2 linked regions of the Gemmobacter sp. 24YEA27 genome follow. Each later gene encodes a partner of the first gene's protein in a complex. Links are inferred from orthologs where the notes say so. Each region holds a gene or a part of one and is shown in the gene's direction. Other genes may lie near its edges.

Region 1 (7,978 bases):
CAAGAAGAAGGACTCGATCGGCTCGACCTTGTCGGAACGTGAGGGGATGAACCGCGAGGGCGCCTATAATCTTGTGGGCTTCCAGCCGGTTGATGCGACGAAACCCCTGCTTGGTGGGATGCATTTCATCAACCAGGGCGCGCCGGCCGATGCGAAGAATGACCAGGGCTATATGACCTCGGTCGCGTTTTCGCCCTCGCTTGGCCATTCCATCGGCCTTGGCTATCTGAAAGACGGTGCGGCCCGCAAAGGCGATACACTGCGCGCCGTGAACCCGCTGGCGGGAGAGGAGACGCTGGTCAAAGTCGTTTCCGCCCATTTTGTCGACCCGGAAGGAGAACGTCTCCGTGGCTGATCCCGTGCTGAAAATGCGCCCGCTTAAACCGATCACCCAGCTGGGGGGCGACGCGCCCCGCAAGGACAGCTTCCCCGGCCTGACCATTACCGAGCGGACCGACACCGCGCTGGCCTCGCTTTCGGCGCGGCAGGGGAAACTGGCAGAGTTCCATGCGGCAGCCAGTGCTTTCTTCGGCTTCGACCTGCCCGCTCCGGCGCGCAGTGCCACGGGCGGCGCATTTACCGCGATCTGGACCGGGCCGGAGCAATGGTTCATCGAGGCACCTTTCGCCACACATGAAGACATTGCGCCGATCCTGAAAAAGGGCTTCGGAGATACGGCTTCGATCACCGAACAGACCGATGGCTGGGGCGGGTTCGATCTGGAGGGCGAGGGCGTTCTTTCCGTTTTCGAACTTCTTTCGAACCTCGATCTGGGAAAACTGCCCACTGGCGGTGCCAGCCGTACAGTTATCGAACATCTGGGCTGTATCCTGGTCTGTCGTGCCGCAGGGAAAAGTTACACGGTCTATGGCGGGCGCTCCTCGGCTGCCTCGCTGCATCATGCGCTGGTGACTGCGGCGAAATCGGCGCTCTGATGCGCGGCGCAGCACAAGGTTGAAACTGTGGCGAGGGGGCACTGTCCCCTCGCCATCCGGAATATCCAGAGACAGAAACCAGCGCGGTTTCTCCGATATTGTTGTCGTTCTCCTGAACATCCCCGCCGGAGGCTTCTGCAGCCTGCCAGAAGCGGGTGGCCCCCATCGCAACGGGTCAGATTGCGGGAAGTGGCGCGTTTTCTTTCACACGGAACTGGTTGGCCTGTTTGCGATCCTCTTGTGGAGTGACGCCGAAGGCCTGACTGTAATGGCGCACGAGCGGGGTGGTGCTGGCATAACCCACCGCCAGCGCGATTTCCGTGATCGTGTCGTTCGAGTAAAGCGCCATCTGACGCGCTTTTTTCAGCCGGAGCAGCCGGTAATATTTCAGTGGGCTCTGGCCGGTTGACCGTTTGAACGAGCGGTCGAGCTGGCGTGAGGAGAGGTCCACCGCCTCGGCCACCTCGGCGATCTGGATCGGGTCTTCGATATGTTCGGCGAAAAGCCGGATCGCGCGGGCCACGGGCGGCGGCAGCATATCCTCGGTGCGGTCCGAGCGGAGCGTCGGGGTCTTTTGTTCGACCTCCTCGCCGCGCATGAAAGGGTGCTGGAACCAGCAGGCCACTTCCGTCATCGCCTCGGGGCCAAGCAGTTCCTCGATCAGCCGCAGCATCAGATCAAACACAGCGGTGGCGCCTGCGGCGGTCAGGCGGCCGCGGTCGATGGTGATCACCTTTTCCGACGCGATCACGCCGGGAAACTCGGTCTTGAACGCGGCCTCATAACACCAGTGGACCGAGGTTTTATGTCCATCGAGCAGGCCGGAGCGGGCCAGAGGGAAGATGCCGCCCGAGAAGGCGCCGATCCCGGTGCCATGGCGCGCGAGCCGGCGCAGCACCGCATTTGAGCTGCGGGCATTGGTGAACTTCCCCGCCGGGCCCGACAGGATATAAAGCTGGTCGCAATCCGTAAGATCTGCCAGCGCCAGATCGGGATCGAAACCGACCTCGGCAGACGAGACCACGCGGCTCGCGGTTTCGCCCACGACACTCCAGCGGAACGCGCGTTTGCCGATGATCTCATTGGCTGCGCGCAGGGGCTCGATGGCCGAGGTCAGGCAGGCCATCGGAAAGCCCGGAAAGATCAGAAAGCCCAGATGCAGGCCGCTTTCATCCTGGTTCATGTTTCTTATTCTCTCAGGAAACATTTATCGCTAGCATAGTCATATTTTACGGCCATGATACAAGCTCCGTCAGTGGACCGGCAGGTCCGGGCCGGCAAGGCCTGACGGCAAACTGTGGGAAACAGAGGGATTTGATGAGCAGCAGACCGAAGAAAGCAGAGCCCGCCAAGCCACTTCGTTCCCTCTCCCAGGATCCGCACCGGGTCTCTGAACCACGCGAGAAAGTGCTCGAGGTGGCCATCGGGCGCGCCGTGCGCAGCTTTCGCCGCCAGAAGGGGATGACGGTCGCTGATCTCTCAAAGCAGACGGGGCTCTCGATCGGCATGGTCTCGAAGATCGAAAATGGCATCACCTCGCCCTCGCTCACGACGCTGCAGGTGCTGGCCCATGCGCTTTCCGTGCCGCTGACCTCGTTCTTCCGCCGCTATGAGGAAAATCGCCAGGTCATGCATGTGAAATCGGGCGAGGCGGTGATTACTGAGCGCGCCGGCACGCGGGCGGGCCATCAATACAGCCTTCTCGGCCATATCGGCGAGAATGCCAGCGGTGTGATCGTCGAACCCTATCTGATTACGCTCAACGAGCAATCCGATATCTTCCCGACCTTCCAGCATGACGGGATCGAGCTTCTCTATATGCTGGAAGGCGAGGTTGTGTACCGCCATGGCGAGCAGACCTTTCTGATGCAGCCCGGCGACAGCCTGTTCTTTGACGCCGATGCACCACATGGGCCGGAAAAGCTGAACACGCTGCCGGCACGCTATCTTTCGGTGATCTCCTATCCGCAGGCGAACTAAGGCTGGCAGATGCGGGAGCGGAGCGCAGAGGTGAAGTCTATGGATATTGGCGCAATGGCCGGGGCGATCCTGGCCTGTGACCGGCGGGCGCTGGCGCGGGGGATCACGCTGATCGAAAGCGCGCGCCCTGATCACCGTGAACAGGCGGTAGAGCTGATTTCCGCGCTGCGCGCCTCGGGGCGTCAGGCGCTGAGGTTGGGGCTTTCGGGCACGCCGGGGGTGGGGAAGTCGACCTTTATCGAAGCTTTCGGCATGAAGCTGGCCGAGACCGGCAAAAAGATCGCGGTTCTCGCGGTGGATCCGTCTTCGGCGCGGTCGGGGGGCTCGATTTTGGGCGACAAGACCCGGATGGAGCAGCTCTCGCGCCATCCCAACGCCTATATCCGCCCCTCGCCCAGCCAGGCCCATATGGGCGGTGTGGCGCGGCGCACCCGTGAGGCGGTGGCGCTGTGTGAGGCGGCGGGGTTTGACCTCGTGCTGATCGAGACGGTGGGGGTCGGCCAGTCCGAGACCATGGTGGCCGAGATCTGTGATGTTTTTTTGCTTCTCATGGCGCCGGCGGGCGGCGATGAGCTGCAAGGGGTCAAGCGCGGCATCATGGAAATGGCCGATATGATTCTGGTCAATAAGGCGGATGGCGACCTGCTGGCGACCGCGACCCGTACCGTGGCCGATTATGCGGGCGCGCTGCGGCTGTTGCGCAAGCGCGCGCAGGACCCCGAAGGCTTCCCCAAAGCGATGCCGGTTTCCGCCTATAGCGGCGCAGGGCTCGACAAGGCCTGGGACGAGATGACCCGGCTTGCCACCTGGCGCAAGGACCAGGGCCATTGGGCGCGCAGGCGGTCGGAACAGGCGGCGCATTGGTTCGGAGAAGAGGTGCGCCACGGGCTTTTGGCGGTGCTGGAGCGCGAACCGGCAAAGGGTATCCTCGCACGGCTCGGCGCTCAGGTCGCGGCCGGAGAAGCCACGCCGGAGGCCGCCGCGCGGCAGATGATGGCAGCGCTTGGGCGCCCGGTATGAAAGCTGCCTGACAGCTGCGTTTCCCGGCGGCTTCCCGCGGTGAATCGCTTGACGCCGGAGCGGATTCCCCGTATTTGCCCCAGGATCGAATTCGGACAGCGGGGGGATTCCCTTGGGTTTGTCCTTTGAAAACAGCGCAAGCTGACCCAATACAGCGAAAGCTGACCAGACCTGAAGGATACCGCAATGTCGCGCGTTTGCGAACTGACGGGCAAAGGCCCGATGACCGGCAACACGGTCAGCCATGCGAATAACAAGAACCGTCGTCGTTTCCTGCCGAACCTGAATGAGGTTTCGCTCGCATCCGACGTGCTCGGCAAAACCTATACCCTGCGCATCTCGGCAGCCGCTCTGCGGACCGTGGATCACCGCGGCGGTCTGGACGCGTTCCTCGCACGCGCCAAGGATGCAGAGCTTTCGTCCGATGCGCTGAAAATCAAGCGCGATATCGAGAAAGCACAAGCCGCCGCCTGAGGCGTGCCGGGCTTCACGCAGTCGTGGGGCCCAGGTAAGATCTAAACCCCGTCCGGGTAACGCCCGGGCGGGGTTTTTCTGTTGTCGGATCCGGGCAATGCGCTGGCTGAAACGGGGTGGACGACGGGGCGGCGTCAGAGAAGACTGCGCATAGAGCCACCGCCTGGAGCCAGCATGTCCGACCATAAGCCGCCTTCGACCCTGACCCGTGCCCGCCGTCAGCATGGGATGGCCAGCTATGACCCCGAGGTGATCCGTGATGTGCTGGACCGCATTCCGCTGGCCCATATCGGCCATCTGATTGACGGCCAGCCGGTGGTGACCGCGACGCTGCAATGGCGGATCGGCGACCGGATTTACTGGCATGGATCTTCGGCCAGCCGGATGATCAAGGCGGCGTCTGGCGCGAAGGTCTGTGTCACGGTGACGGCGGTCGATGGAATGGTATTGGCGCGGTCAGGGCTGGAACATTCAACGCAATATCGCTCGGTGATGGTCTTTGGCGAGGCGGTCCTGCTGCGCGACCCGGGCGAGAAAGAGGCCGCGCTGAAGGCGATGATGGAGCGACTTTTCCCCGGTCGCTGGGATACTTTGCGCCCGATGACGGTGCAGGAGCTGAAGGCGACGGCGGTCTTGTCACTGCCGATCTCGGAGGCCTCGGCCAAGATCAGCGCCGGCGGTCCGACCGACCCTCCGGAAGATGCCGGCTGGCCTGTCTGGGCCGGCGTTCTGCCAATGCAGATGGTGATGGGGGTGCCGCGCCCGGCCCCTGACCTGGCACCCGGGCTTGCCGCTGATCCGCCCTCTTATCTGCGCGATTTCACCTTCGGTTGAACAGGAAGGCTGTCGCCCCTTCTTGACCTTTCCGCTCCCGAGGCCCCCTATCGCGTTCAGGGGGGCGGTCCTGGATCCGGCCCCGGCCAGCAGATCGGGGCGGAAACCGGGCCTTGGGGGAAATCCCGGCCAGGGGCACAGACCGCCCGAAGCAAGGGAGGAATGTGTCATGTCAGGTCCGGTTACGAGCCGCGCGCCATCATTGGAATTTTCATCTGGTGCGCATGTTGATGCGGCGGGTTACGCGCGTCTTTATGGCGAATCGATAGGGTCTCCTGACGCGTTCTGGGGGCGTGAGGGGCTTCGTCTGGACTGGATCCAGCCCTATAGCACGGTCAAAGAGACCAGTTTCGCGCCGGGGAATATCTCGATCCGCTGGTTTGGCGACGGCTCGCTGAATGTGGCGGCGAATTGCATCGACCGCCATCTGATCGACCGGGCGGAGCAGACCGCGATCATCTGGGAGCCGGATGATCCGAAAGAACCGGCGAAACACATCACCTATCGCGCGCTGCTGGAGCAGGTTTCGCGCATGGCCAATGTGTTGAAATCGCATGGTGTGAAAAAGGGCGACCGCGTCGTGCTTTATCTGCCGATGATCCCCGAGGCCGCCTATGCGATGCTGGCCTGCGCCCGGCTGGGCGCGGTGCATTCCGTTGTTTTCGGGGGATTTTCTCCGGATGCGCTGGCGAACCGGATCAATGATTCCGAGGCGAGAATCGTCATCACCGCCGACTGGGCACCGCGCGCCGGCAAGAAGACCGGGCTCAAGGACAATACCGATAAGGCGCTTTTGCATTGTTCGGACCGGGTGAAATGCCTGGTGGTGAAACGCACGGGCGAGCAGACCTCCTGGGTCTCGGGCCGCGATTTCGATCTGCTGGCGGAAATGGCTGAGGCGAAGCCCTATTGCCCCTATGTCGAGGTCGGGGCCGAGGATCCTTTGTTCATCCTCTATACGTCCGGCTCGACCGGTAAGCCGAAAGGGGTGGTGCATACATCGGGCGGCTACCTGACCTATGCCGCGATGACGCATCAATATACCTTCGATTATCATGACGGCGATGTTTACTGGTGCACGGCCGATGTCGGCTGGGTCACCGGCCACAGCTATATCGTCTATGGGCCGCTGGCGAATGGCGGCACCACGCTGATGTTCGAGGGCGTGCCGACCTGGCCCGATGCCGGCCGTTTCTGGGAGGTCTGCGCCAAACACAAGGTCAACCAGTTCTACACCGCGCCGACCGCGATCCGGTCGCTGATGGGGATGGGGCCGGAATTTGTCGAGAAGCATGATCTGTCGTCCTTGAAGCTGCTTGGTTCGGTTGGTGAACCTATCAACCCCGAAGCATGGGCCTGGTACGACAAATATGTTGGAAAAGGGAAACTGCCGATCGTCGACACCTTCTGGCAGACCGAGACCGGCGGCCATATGCTGACGCCTTTGCCGGGCGCCACCGCGACGAAGCCGGGCTCGGCGACGGTGCCGTTCTTCGGGGTGAAGCCGGTGGTTCTCGACCCGCAGACCGGGGCAGAGCTGAGCGAGACCGAATGCGAGGGCGTGCTGTGCATCAGCGACAGCTGGCCCGGGCAGATGCGCACGCTCTGGGGCGATCATGCGCGATTTGAAGAGGCTTATTTCAGCCAGTATAAAGGGTATTATTTTACGGGCGACGGCTGCCGTCGCGATGCGGATGGCTATTACTGGATTACCGGCCGCGTCGATGATGTCATTAACGTCTCCGGCCACCGGATGGGCACGGCAGAGGTGGAATCCGCCCTTGTCGCGCATGAGAAGGTCGCCGAAGCGGCAGTTGTCGGCTATCCGCATGACCTCAAGGGCCAGGGCATCTACGCCTATGTCACGCTGATGAACGGCGTCACCCCCTCGCCCGAGCTTAAGCGCGAGCTGGAGGCCTGGGTCCGCGCCGAGATCGGCCCGATCGCCAAGCCCGACCTGATCCAGTTCGCCCCGGGCCTGCCCAAGACCCGTTCCGGCAAGATCATGCGCCGCATCCTGCGCAAAATCGCCGAAAACGATTTTGCCGCCCTGGGCGATACCTCAACCCTCGCAGACCCCACCGTCGTCGAAGACCTCATCGAGAACAGGATGAACAAGGGATGAGGCTGTAACGCCAGATCCGGGCCAGATGTTGAAGAAGGGAAAACGCTGCTCGTAATCGGGCGGCGTTTTCCATATCGATGTTCGATTATTGAACCTGAGCCAGCGCGAGATCCATTCGCTCACGCGCTTTCTTCGGCAGTTTCACAGCCTTGAGCTTTTCGATCTCGTCCGCCAGATCTTCAGGCGCGGCGCCAACCTGGATCACCATCACCATGCCCATGGCAAGATGTGGCGTGCATTTGACGCCGTAAACGCCCGGCTCGGTCACCGTCACGTCAAGCGCTTCATTGATCTTGCCTTTGAACACTGCGGCGCCGGGCGGCAACATATCTTTGATCGCCTCGACATTGTGGCTCTTGTCGGTCGGGATGAACCTGATCACATCGCCCGGTTCGGCGCGCACGTAATCGGGTTCGAAAACCATTGTGCCAGCGGCGCCTTTGTTCAGCATATGCACCTCGATTTCAGCGGCAAAGCCGGGGCCTGCGAGGCCGCAGGCGATCAGGGCGGCAAAGAGGATGCGGGATGTCATGGTAAACTCCTGTGTCACAGAAATGACCGGCAACCGGCCATTCCCCATGCGCTAGGCGAGGCTGTCCCGCCCGACCTT
Region 2 (8,117 bases), 550 kb from region 1 along the record:
GTCTTCCGGCAGCTTATGCCGGAAGACCCTTTTGCATTTCGGCCCGGCTGAAGCGGGCCGGGACTGAGGGAGAGCCATGTTCAAGAAGATCCTGATCGCGAACCGGGGTGAGATCGCCTGCCGTGTCATCAAGACCGCGCGGAAGATGGGCATTAAGACGGTTGCCGTCTATTCCGATGCCGACCGCAACGCGCTGCATGTGCAGATGGCGGATGAGGCCGTGCATATCGGCCCGGCCCCGGCGAACCAGTCCTATATCGTGATCGGGAAGATCCTTGACGCCATCCGCCAGACCGGCGCCGAGGCGGTGCATCCGGGCTATGGCTTCCTGTCCGAACGGATGGATTTCGCCGCCGCCCTTGAGGAAATGGGTGTGGTGTTCATCGGGCCGCCCTCTCCGGCGATCGAGAAGATGGGCGATAAGATCACCTCGAAGAAACTGGCGCAGGAGGCCGGGGTCTCGACGGTGCCGGGCTATATGGGGCTGATTGCTGACGCGGAAGAGGCCGCGCGCATCTCGGACCAGATCGGCTATCCGGTGATGATCAAGGCAAGCGCGGGTGGTGGCGGCAAGGGGATGCGGATCGCCTGGTCGGCCGATGAGGCGCGCGAAGGGTTCGAATCGTCAAAGAACGAGGCGGCGAACAGCTTCGGCGATGACCGCATTTTCATTGAAAAATTCGTGACGCAGCCGCGCCATATCGAGATCCAGGTGCTGGCTGATCAGCACGGCAATACCGTCTATCTGCATGAGCGTGAATGTTCGATCCAGCGTCGGAACCAGAAAGTCATCGAGGAGGCGCCGTCGCCCTTCCTTGACGAAGCGACCCGCAAGGCGATGGGCGAACAGGCCTGTGCGCTTGCGAAAGCGGTGGGGTATACCTCGGCGGGGACGGTGGAATTCATCGTCGACGGCGCGCGGAATTTCTACTTCCTCGAGATGAATACCCGGCTGCAGGTGGAACATCCCGTCACCGAACTGATCACCGGCATCGATCTTGTCGAGCAGATGATCCGTGTAGCAGCGGGCGAGAAACTGCCCTTCGCGCAGTCCGATCTGAAGATCAACGGCTGGGCGATGGAGAGCCGGCTTTACGCCGAAGACCCCTATCGCAACTTCCTGCCCTCGATCGGCCGTCTGACCCGCTACCGCCCGCCTGTCGAAGGTCAGACCTCGCGTGGTGGCATCGTTCGGAATGATACCGGCGTCTATGAGGGCGGCGAGATCTCGATGTATTACGACCCGATGATCGCGAAGCTCTGCACCTGGGCGCCGACCCGTGAGGCCGCGATTGGCGAGATGCGCCTGGCGCTGGATACATTCGAGGTCGAGGGGATCGGCCATAACCTGCCTTTCGTCGCGGCGGTGATGGATCACCCGAAATTCGTCGCCGGTGACATCACCACGGCGTTTATCGCCGAAGAATATCCCGAAGGCTTCCAGGGCGCGACGCTGCCCGAGGGCGAGCTGAAGCGGATGGCGGCGGCGGCGGCGGCGATGAACCGCGTGGCCGAGATCCGGCGGACGAAGATTTCCGGCACGATGGACAATCATCAGCGCCGGGTGGGGGATGACTGGGTCGTGAGCCTTGGCGGGTATGATTTCGCGGTGACGATTGCGGCGGATCGCGAGGGGTCGACCGTGGGCTTCGCGGATGGCAGCAGCCTGCGCGTGAGTTCAGACTGGGTGCCTGGCCAGCCGCTGGCGCGGATCGCGGTCGATGGTTCGGATCTGGTGATGAAGGTCGAAAAGATCCCGATGGGCTTTCGCCTGCGCAGCCGTGGCGCCGATCTGAAAACCCATGTGCGCAGCCCCCGCGCGGCGGAGCTGGCGAAGCTGATGCCCGAGAAACTGCCGCCCGACACCTCTCGCTTCCTTCTGTGCCCGATGCCGGGGCTGGTGGTGAAGATCCAGGTCGAGGAAGGCCAGGAGGTCCAGGAAGGCCAGGCGCTCGCCACCGTCGAGGCGATGAAGATGGAGAACATCCTCAAAGCCGAGAAACGCGGCGTGGTGAAGCTGATCAAGGCGAAACCCGGCGAGAGCCTCCGTGTGGATGATGTGATCATGGAGTTCGAATAGATCCATGGCGATCCCGGAATTTCAGACATTCATGCGGCCGGTTCTCCAGGAGGTCGCGGATCGTGGACCTGTCCTGACACGCGACCTGACGGTGATTGTCGCCGACCGGCTTGGACTCTCTGAGGATGAGCGCGCTGAGATGGTTTCTTCAGGCAATAAGACGCGGCTTTTTGACCGCGTTGCCTGGGCTGCAACCTATCTTTGCCAGGCGGGGTTGCTGGAGCGCCCCGTCGGGCGGTGCTGCAAATCACCGCAGCCGGTCGCGAGGCCTTGCAGTCGGGCCCGGAGCGCATCACCCGGGCATGGCTACAAGAGGTCTCACCACAATTCCGGGTCTTTTCGCTGGGGGCGGCGGGCGATGAGAGTGATGCAAATGCGGTCGCGGAGACGGCAGCAGCGGCATTGACGCCTGATGAGGCGATCCGGAATGCACATCGTCAGCTGGATGAGGCCTTGGGTCAGGAGCTTGTGGAGCGGCTGGTCACCGCCAGTCCCGCATTCTTTGAACACACGATCCGTGAGCTGCTGGTAAAAATGGGCTATGGCGAGGGGCGCCATGCTGCCGATGTTCTTGGTGGTGCCGGAGATGACGGCGTTGATGGTGTCGTCAACCTTGATACGCTTGGCGTCGATCAGGTCTATTTTCAGGCCAAACGCTACCGCCAGGATATAGCTGTCGGCTCGGGCGCCCTGCGTGATTTCTTTGGTGCGCTTGCGCTGAAGGATGTGACCAAGGGCATCTTTGTGACCACAGCGCGCTTCTCCGACTCCGCACGTCTGACGGCCGAAAAGCTCAACAAGCGTATCGTTTTGATTGATGGGGCAGAACTCGCACGGCTTCTCATAAGGTTTTCGGTAGGATGCCGCATTCGGGAAACCTACAAGGTTTCCGAAATCGAAGAAGATTTCTTCGAATGAGCGGAATTTACCGCCCCGCCGGGTTTTTCTCCAGCGCCTCGGTGCGGGCGATGGGCATTTTGTCGATGGTGTTGATGATCTCGCGTGGCGCGCGGGGCGAGGGGCGGCGGACCGGCGAGCGCCAGTCCTTGTCCATCATCACCAGCGAAAAGCCACGCGGGCGCAGCTTGAGGCGGATCTCTGACGGGGTCGCGGGATCGGTGTCGGTGATCAGCACCACATCGCGCGCCACCAGCTGCGGGTAAAGGTCGGGCAGGATCTCCATCTGCCGGATGAAATTCGGGTCATGCGGATTGTCGGCAAAGACGATCACGGGGCGCCGCAGGAATAATTCGTCTGCTTCGGAAATCCCTGAGGCAGGCACCGGGCCGAACGGGGCGCCCAGATCGGGTATCTCCGCCACCGGCTCTTCGGACGGGGCCTCCTGCGCCTGCAGGAGGGAGGGAACAAGGCCCGCAATCGCGGCCATGAGAACGAGGGAACGGCGGTCGAGCTTATGATCCATGCTCCGGATATAGAGTGGATCGGGCGAAACCCCAAGCGGCGAGATGCGCCTGATCGACAGATCGGGTCAGTCTGGCGAACGGAGTGACGAGAATGAGCGATCAGAACACCCCTGACCTGGCCTCCTGGGAGGCCTTGGCCTCGAAGGAGCTGAAGGGCAAACCTGCCTCCAGCCTGAACTGGCAGACGCTGGAGGGGATCGAGGTCAAGCCACTCTATACGGCGGCCGATCTGGAGGGGCTGCCGCAACTGGGCGAGCTTCCGGGCGTGGCGCCCTTCACCCGTGGTCCGCGCGCGACGATGTATGCGGGCAGGCCCTGGACGATCCGGCAATATGCCGGGTTTTCGACCGCCGAAGAGAGCAATGCTTTCTACCGCAAGAACCTTGCGGCGGGGCAGCAGGGGGTTTCGGTCGCCTTCGATCTGGCCACGCACCGGGGCTATGACAGCGATCATCCGCGTGTGGTGGGGGATGTGGGCAAGGCCGGTGTGGCAATCGATTCTGTCGAGGATATGAAGATCCTGTTCGACGGCATTCCCCTGGACAAAGTCTCGGTTTCCATGACGATGAATGGTGCGGTGATCCCGATCCTCGCCTCGTTCATCGTGGCGGGGGAAGAGCAGGGCCATGCGCGCAGCCTGCTGTCGGGCACCATTCAGAACGACATTCTGAAAGAGTTCATGGTCCGCAACACCTATATCTATCCGCCCGAGCCAAGCATGCGGATCATCGCGGATATCATCGAATATACCTCGAAGGAGATGCCGAAATTCAATTCGATCTCGATCTCAGGCTATCACATGCAGGAGGCGGGGGCGAACCTCGTCCAGGAGCTGGCCTATACGCTGGCCGACGGGCGCGAATATGTCCGGGCGGCGCTGGCGGCGGGGATGCCGGTTGATGAATTCGCCGGAAGGCTGTCCTTCTTTTTCGCCATCGGCATGAATTTCTTCATGGAGATCGCGAAACTCAGGGCGGCGCGGATGCTCTGGACCCGCATCATGCAGGAGTTTGAACCGAAGAAGCTGTCTTCGCTGATGCTGCGCACTCATTGCCAGACATCCGGCGTCAGCCTGCAGGAGGCCGATCCCTATAACAACGTGGTCCGCACCGCCTATGAGGCGATGTCTGCGGCTTTGGGCGGCACGCAGTCACTCCACACCAATGCGCTCGACGAGGCGATTGCGCTGCCGACCGAGTTCTCGGCCCGGATCGCAAGGAACACCCAGCTGATCTTGCAGGAAGAGACTGGCATCACCCATGTCGTCGATCCGCTGGCCGGGTCTTACTATGTCGAAAGCCTGACCGCACAGCTGGCGGAAGAAGCCTGGAAGCTGATCGAAGAGGTCGAGGCGATGGGAGGCATGACCAAGGCGGTGGCCTCGGGCATGCCGAAGCTGAGGATCGAGGAAACCGCGGCCCGGCGTCAGGCCATGATCGACCGCGGCGAAGAGGTTGTGGTCGGCGTCAACAAATACCGCAAGGCGAAAGAAGACCCGATCGACATCCTCGAGATCGACAATATGGCGGTGCGCGACGCCCAGATCGCGCGGCTTGATCAGATCCGCGCGACCCGTGACCAGGTGGCCTGTGATGCGGCGCTGCTGGAACTGGGGCGACGCACCGTCGAGGGCGGCAATCTGCTGGAAGCCGCCGTCGAATGCGCGCGGATGCGGGCGTCGCTTGGCGAGATCAGCCTCGCGATGGAAGGCACATTCGGGCGTCACAGGGCGGAGGTGAAGACTTTGGCAGGGGTATACGGGGCCGCCTATGAGGGCGATGCGGGTTTCGAGGCGATCCAGAAAGACGTCGAGGCTTTCGCGGAAGAAGAGGGCCGCCGGCCCCGGATGCTGGTCGTGAAAATGGGCCAGGACGGGCATGATCGCGGCGCGAAAGTGATCGCGACCGCCTTTGCCGATATCGGATTTGACGTGGATGTGGGGCCTTTGTTCCAGACCCCGGAAGAGGCGGCGCAGGATGCCATCGACAATGACGTCCACATTATCGGCATCTCATCCCAGGCGGCGGGGCATAAGACACTCGCGCCGCTGCTGATTGCGGCGCTGAATAAGGCCGGTGCGGGTGATATCATGGTGATATGTGGTGGCGTGATCCCGCAACAGGATTACGACTACCTGAAAAAGGCCGGGGTGAAGGCGATTTTCGGGCCGGGCACCAATATCCCCGATGCAGCGAAAGAGATCCTCGACCTGATCCGGGCGACACGCGCCTGATACCGGCATTTTTTCTGATACCGGCATTTTTACAGGGAAAAGGGGGCGATACCGCCCCCCTTTTTTCATTTGATGAGGTTCGGTTCGCGGTTTGCTGCGCTGATCGCCCTTTCACTGATCCTGCGTTGGCTCTGTCATTGCTCGGCCAAGACCATAAAAAAGGGAATTCGCGGGTCATCGCGCCAGAGGATTGCACCATCCTGATGCCGCAGCTCCTGGCAGAGTTTTCCTTTACCCACCCGGAGGTGATGGCGTTGATTTCCGGGGCGAAGGGGCCGGGCGAGGGCAATGGCGCGGGCTGCTTTATCGGTTTCGGTCGGGACATGGTCGAGGCACTGATGAAAAGCCGGGGCTGGGATGAGGTGAGGGCCAATCGCGAGCGTTTTCGCGTGGTTGGGTCAGGTGCCGCCTCGGACGTGGTTGGCTTTTAAGGCGAGGATCCGTTGTCGACGATCTGTTCGTCAGCCACAGGACCCCGGCTACGGCAACAGATCCCGCTGCACACTTCTTCGGGTATGGGGGCGCATCTTTCTGTACTGCCGTCGTGCCCCCTTCTGGCAGGGGCGGGGTGGCGATGTGATGTGCCACCGGGCTGGCGGCATCGGCGGTATTTCGTAGGGATGTCCGGATTGCGCAATCCACGCCTTGTCTTCTGCGCTGTCCGGCCCCATCTTGTTCTTACGACCGTTGGTCATGCGTCGAGAAGTCTCCGCCTGACCTCGTTTGCCTTGATACCCTGAAATTGTCGGCACCTCAAAGATCTGGGGTGTTTCCGGTTCCCGGTTCTGATCCGACCCTGCGGCTTTTGCCTTTGCAGGGACTGAACCCCATATCCGTGCCCCAGGGCCGGATCATCAAAGGATAATCTCGTGGCCAGGGAAAACAAACGCGGCAACCGCGAAGCGAAAAAGCCCAAGCAGGTCAAAGTCGCGCCCGTCGCGGCACCGCTGTTCGAAAAGGGCGCCCTGTTTGCGGCGGCAGCGCCAAAGAAGAAAAAGACTTGATCCGCCTCCTCCTCTCGGCCGCGGCACGCTTACGAAACGGGGGCGGAACAAGGGAGAGGAGAGGTGAGACTGGCCCCGGCGCCGCAGGCGGGTTTCCCGGTTCTGCCGGCGAGTACCCCGGTTCTGCCGGCCTTTGGTCGGACACCGCACCTGTGCGGGCAGAGCTTTTCAGCGTAGAGCGGCTGGAGCAGCACGCGGTCACGCTGGCCGCGGCACAATCGGTTGCCTCACATCGCAACAGGATGCCGCCGCTGCGCCGCAGGCTTGATGCCAATGCCAGGGTCCTGCTCGCCGCCTGGCGGGCCAGCGCCAGAGAAGTGGCTGCCGGGCATGATGTGGTTCCGGCGGCCGACTGGCTTTTGGACAATTATCATCTGGTCGAAGCGCAGATCCGCGAGATCCGCACCGATCTGCCCGATGGATATTACCGTCTTCTGCCGAAGCTGGCGGAGGGTCCGTTTGCGGGGTATCCGCGCGTCTTCGGTATCGCCTGGGCCTTTGTCGCCCATACCGACAGTCATTTCGACCCGAAAATCCTGCGCCGCTTTCTGGTGGCCTATCAGACGGTCCAGCCGCTGACGATCGGCGAGCTCTGGGCCGTGGCCATCACCCTTCGCATCGTGCTGGTCGAGAATCTGCGGCGGCTTGCAGATCAGATGACGCTGGGCCGGGCCGAGCGGGCCGAGGCCGACAGCCTTGCCGATCAGATCTGTGCCCCGGGTCAGGCCCATGCGGCGCTGCTGCCCGAGGTCGAACGGCGCGCGCGTGGCCCCCTGTCAGAGGTATTCGCGGCCCAGCTGGCCAAACGCCTGCGCGACCGCGATCCGCGCACCAATCCGGCACTTGGCTGGCTCGAGGAACGGCTGGAGGCTCAGGGGACAAGCATCGATACGGTCGTGCGTCACGCCCAGGAACGGCAGGGGGCGTCAAACGTCACGCTGCGCAATGTGGTGACCGCGATGCGCAGCATCTCGGCCACTGACTGGGCCGATCTCTTTGAAAGCGTCAGTCTGGTCGAGGCACGGCTTCGGGAACAGCCGGGCTATGGCGCGATGGATTTTTCCAGCCGCAACCTGTACCGCAGCGCCATCGAAGACCTGTCGCGCGGCAGCGCGCTCAGCGAGACTGCCGTCGTGGAACAGGCGCGGGCCCGCACAGAAGCGCACCAGGCGGGAGAGGCGCAGGCCGATCCGGGCTGGTCGCTGATCGCCGCCGGACGGCAGGCTTTCGAGCGGCAGATCGGGTTTCGCCCCTCTGCCCGGCAGCGCTTTCGCCGTTGGGGGATCGCTGCGGGCTTGCGGGGCTATCTTGGCACGATCTGCGGTCTGACGCTGGCCCTGCTGGCGCTCTGCGCGGTTTGGGTGGCGGACAGCGGC

Evidence for each region.
Region 2: the proteins of meaB (region 1) and scpA are in contact, whole or in part, in a crystal structure (PDB 8DPB), measured with the Methylorubrum extorquens proteins. The link is inferred for Gemmobacter sp. 24YEA27 from one-to-one orthologs. Residues at the interface, in SOR26638.1 of Methylorubrum extorquens: Arg20, Ala21, Ala24, Arg25, Thr28, Ser32, Arg33, Arg34, His37, Thr98, Gly99, Gly100, Ser101, Ile102, Leu103, Lys106, Thr107, Ala110, Ala113, Ile114, Asp115, Arg116, Ala118, Phe119, Ile120, Arg121, Pro122, Pro124; in SOR27001.1 of Methylorubrum extorquens: Glu577, Glu578, Asn579, Asp580, Gly581, Arg582, Arg583, Arg585, His596, Ala604, Ser605, Ala608, Asp609, Gly611, Phe612, Asp613, Val614, Asp615, Ile616, Gly617, Pro618, Leu619, Glu625, Arg628, Gln629, Val631, Glu632, Asn633, Asp634, Glu661.

The regions. Positions count from the first base shown.
Region 1 is NZ_JASJPW010000001.1:1,405,647-1,413,624, forward strand. Bases 2,116-4,944 are described here. They hold meaB (methylmalonyl Co-A mutase-associated GTPase MeaB), read left to right. Parts: upstream 2,116-2,954; coding sequence 2,955-3,935; downstream 3,936-4,944. Other genes in these bases: QNO18_RS07010 (GlxA family transcriptional regulator), read right to left, coding at 2,116-2,118; QNO18_RS07015 (XRE family transcriptional regulator), read left to right, coding at 2,253-2,915; rpmB (50S ribosomal protein L28), read left to right, coding at 4,122-4,409; QNO18_RS07030 (pyridoxamine 5'-phosphate oxidase family protein), read left to right, coding at 4,584-4,944. Also shown: QNO18_RS07000 (sarcosine oxidase subunit alpha family protein), read left to right, coding at 1-355; QNO18_RS07005 (sarcosine oxidase, gamma subunit), read left to right, coding at 348-935; more of QNO18_RS07010, read right to left, coding at 1,111-2,115; more of QNO18_RS07030, read left to right, coding at 4,945-5,243; acs (acetate--CoA ligase), read left to right, coding at 5,413-7,368; QNO18_RS07040 (pseudoazurin), read right to left, coding at 7,454-7,900. UniProt on the Escherichia coli protein: Binds and hydrolyzes GTP. Likely functions as a G-protein chaperone that assists AdoCbl cofactor delivery to the methylmalonyl-CoA mutase (MCM) ScpA and reactivation of the enzyme during catalysis.
Region 2 is NZ_JASJPW010000001.1:1,958,378-1,966,494, forward strand. Bases 3,199-6,166 are described here. They hold scpA (methylmalonyl-CoA mutase), read left to right. Parts: upstream 3,199-3,595; coding sequence 3,596-5,737; downstream 5,738-6,166. Other genes in these bases: QNO18_RS09760 (DUF4174 domain-containing protein), read right to left, coding at 3,199-3,503; QNO18_RS09770 (hypothetical protein), read left to right, coding at 5,941-6,166. In the rest of the region: QNO18_RS09750 (acetyl/propionyl/methylcrotonyl-CoA carboxylase subunit alpha), read left to right, coding at 77-2,080; QNO18_RS09755 (restriction endonuclease), read left to right, coding at 2,351-2,998; more of QNO18_RS09760, read right to left, coding at 3,006-3,198; more of QNO18_RS09770, read left to right, coding at 6,167-6,168; QNO18_RS09775 (hypothetical protein), read left to right, coding at 6,607-6,741; QNO18_RS09780 (glucoamylase family protein), read left to right, coding at 6,894-8,117. UniProt on the Escherichia coli protein: Catalyzes the interconversion of succinyl-CoA and methylmalonyl-CoA. Could be part of a pathway that converts succinate to propionate.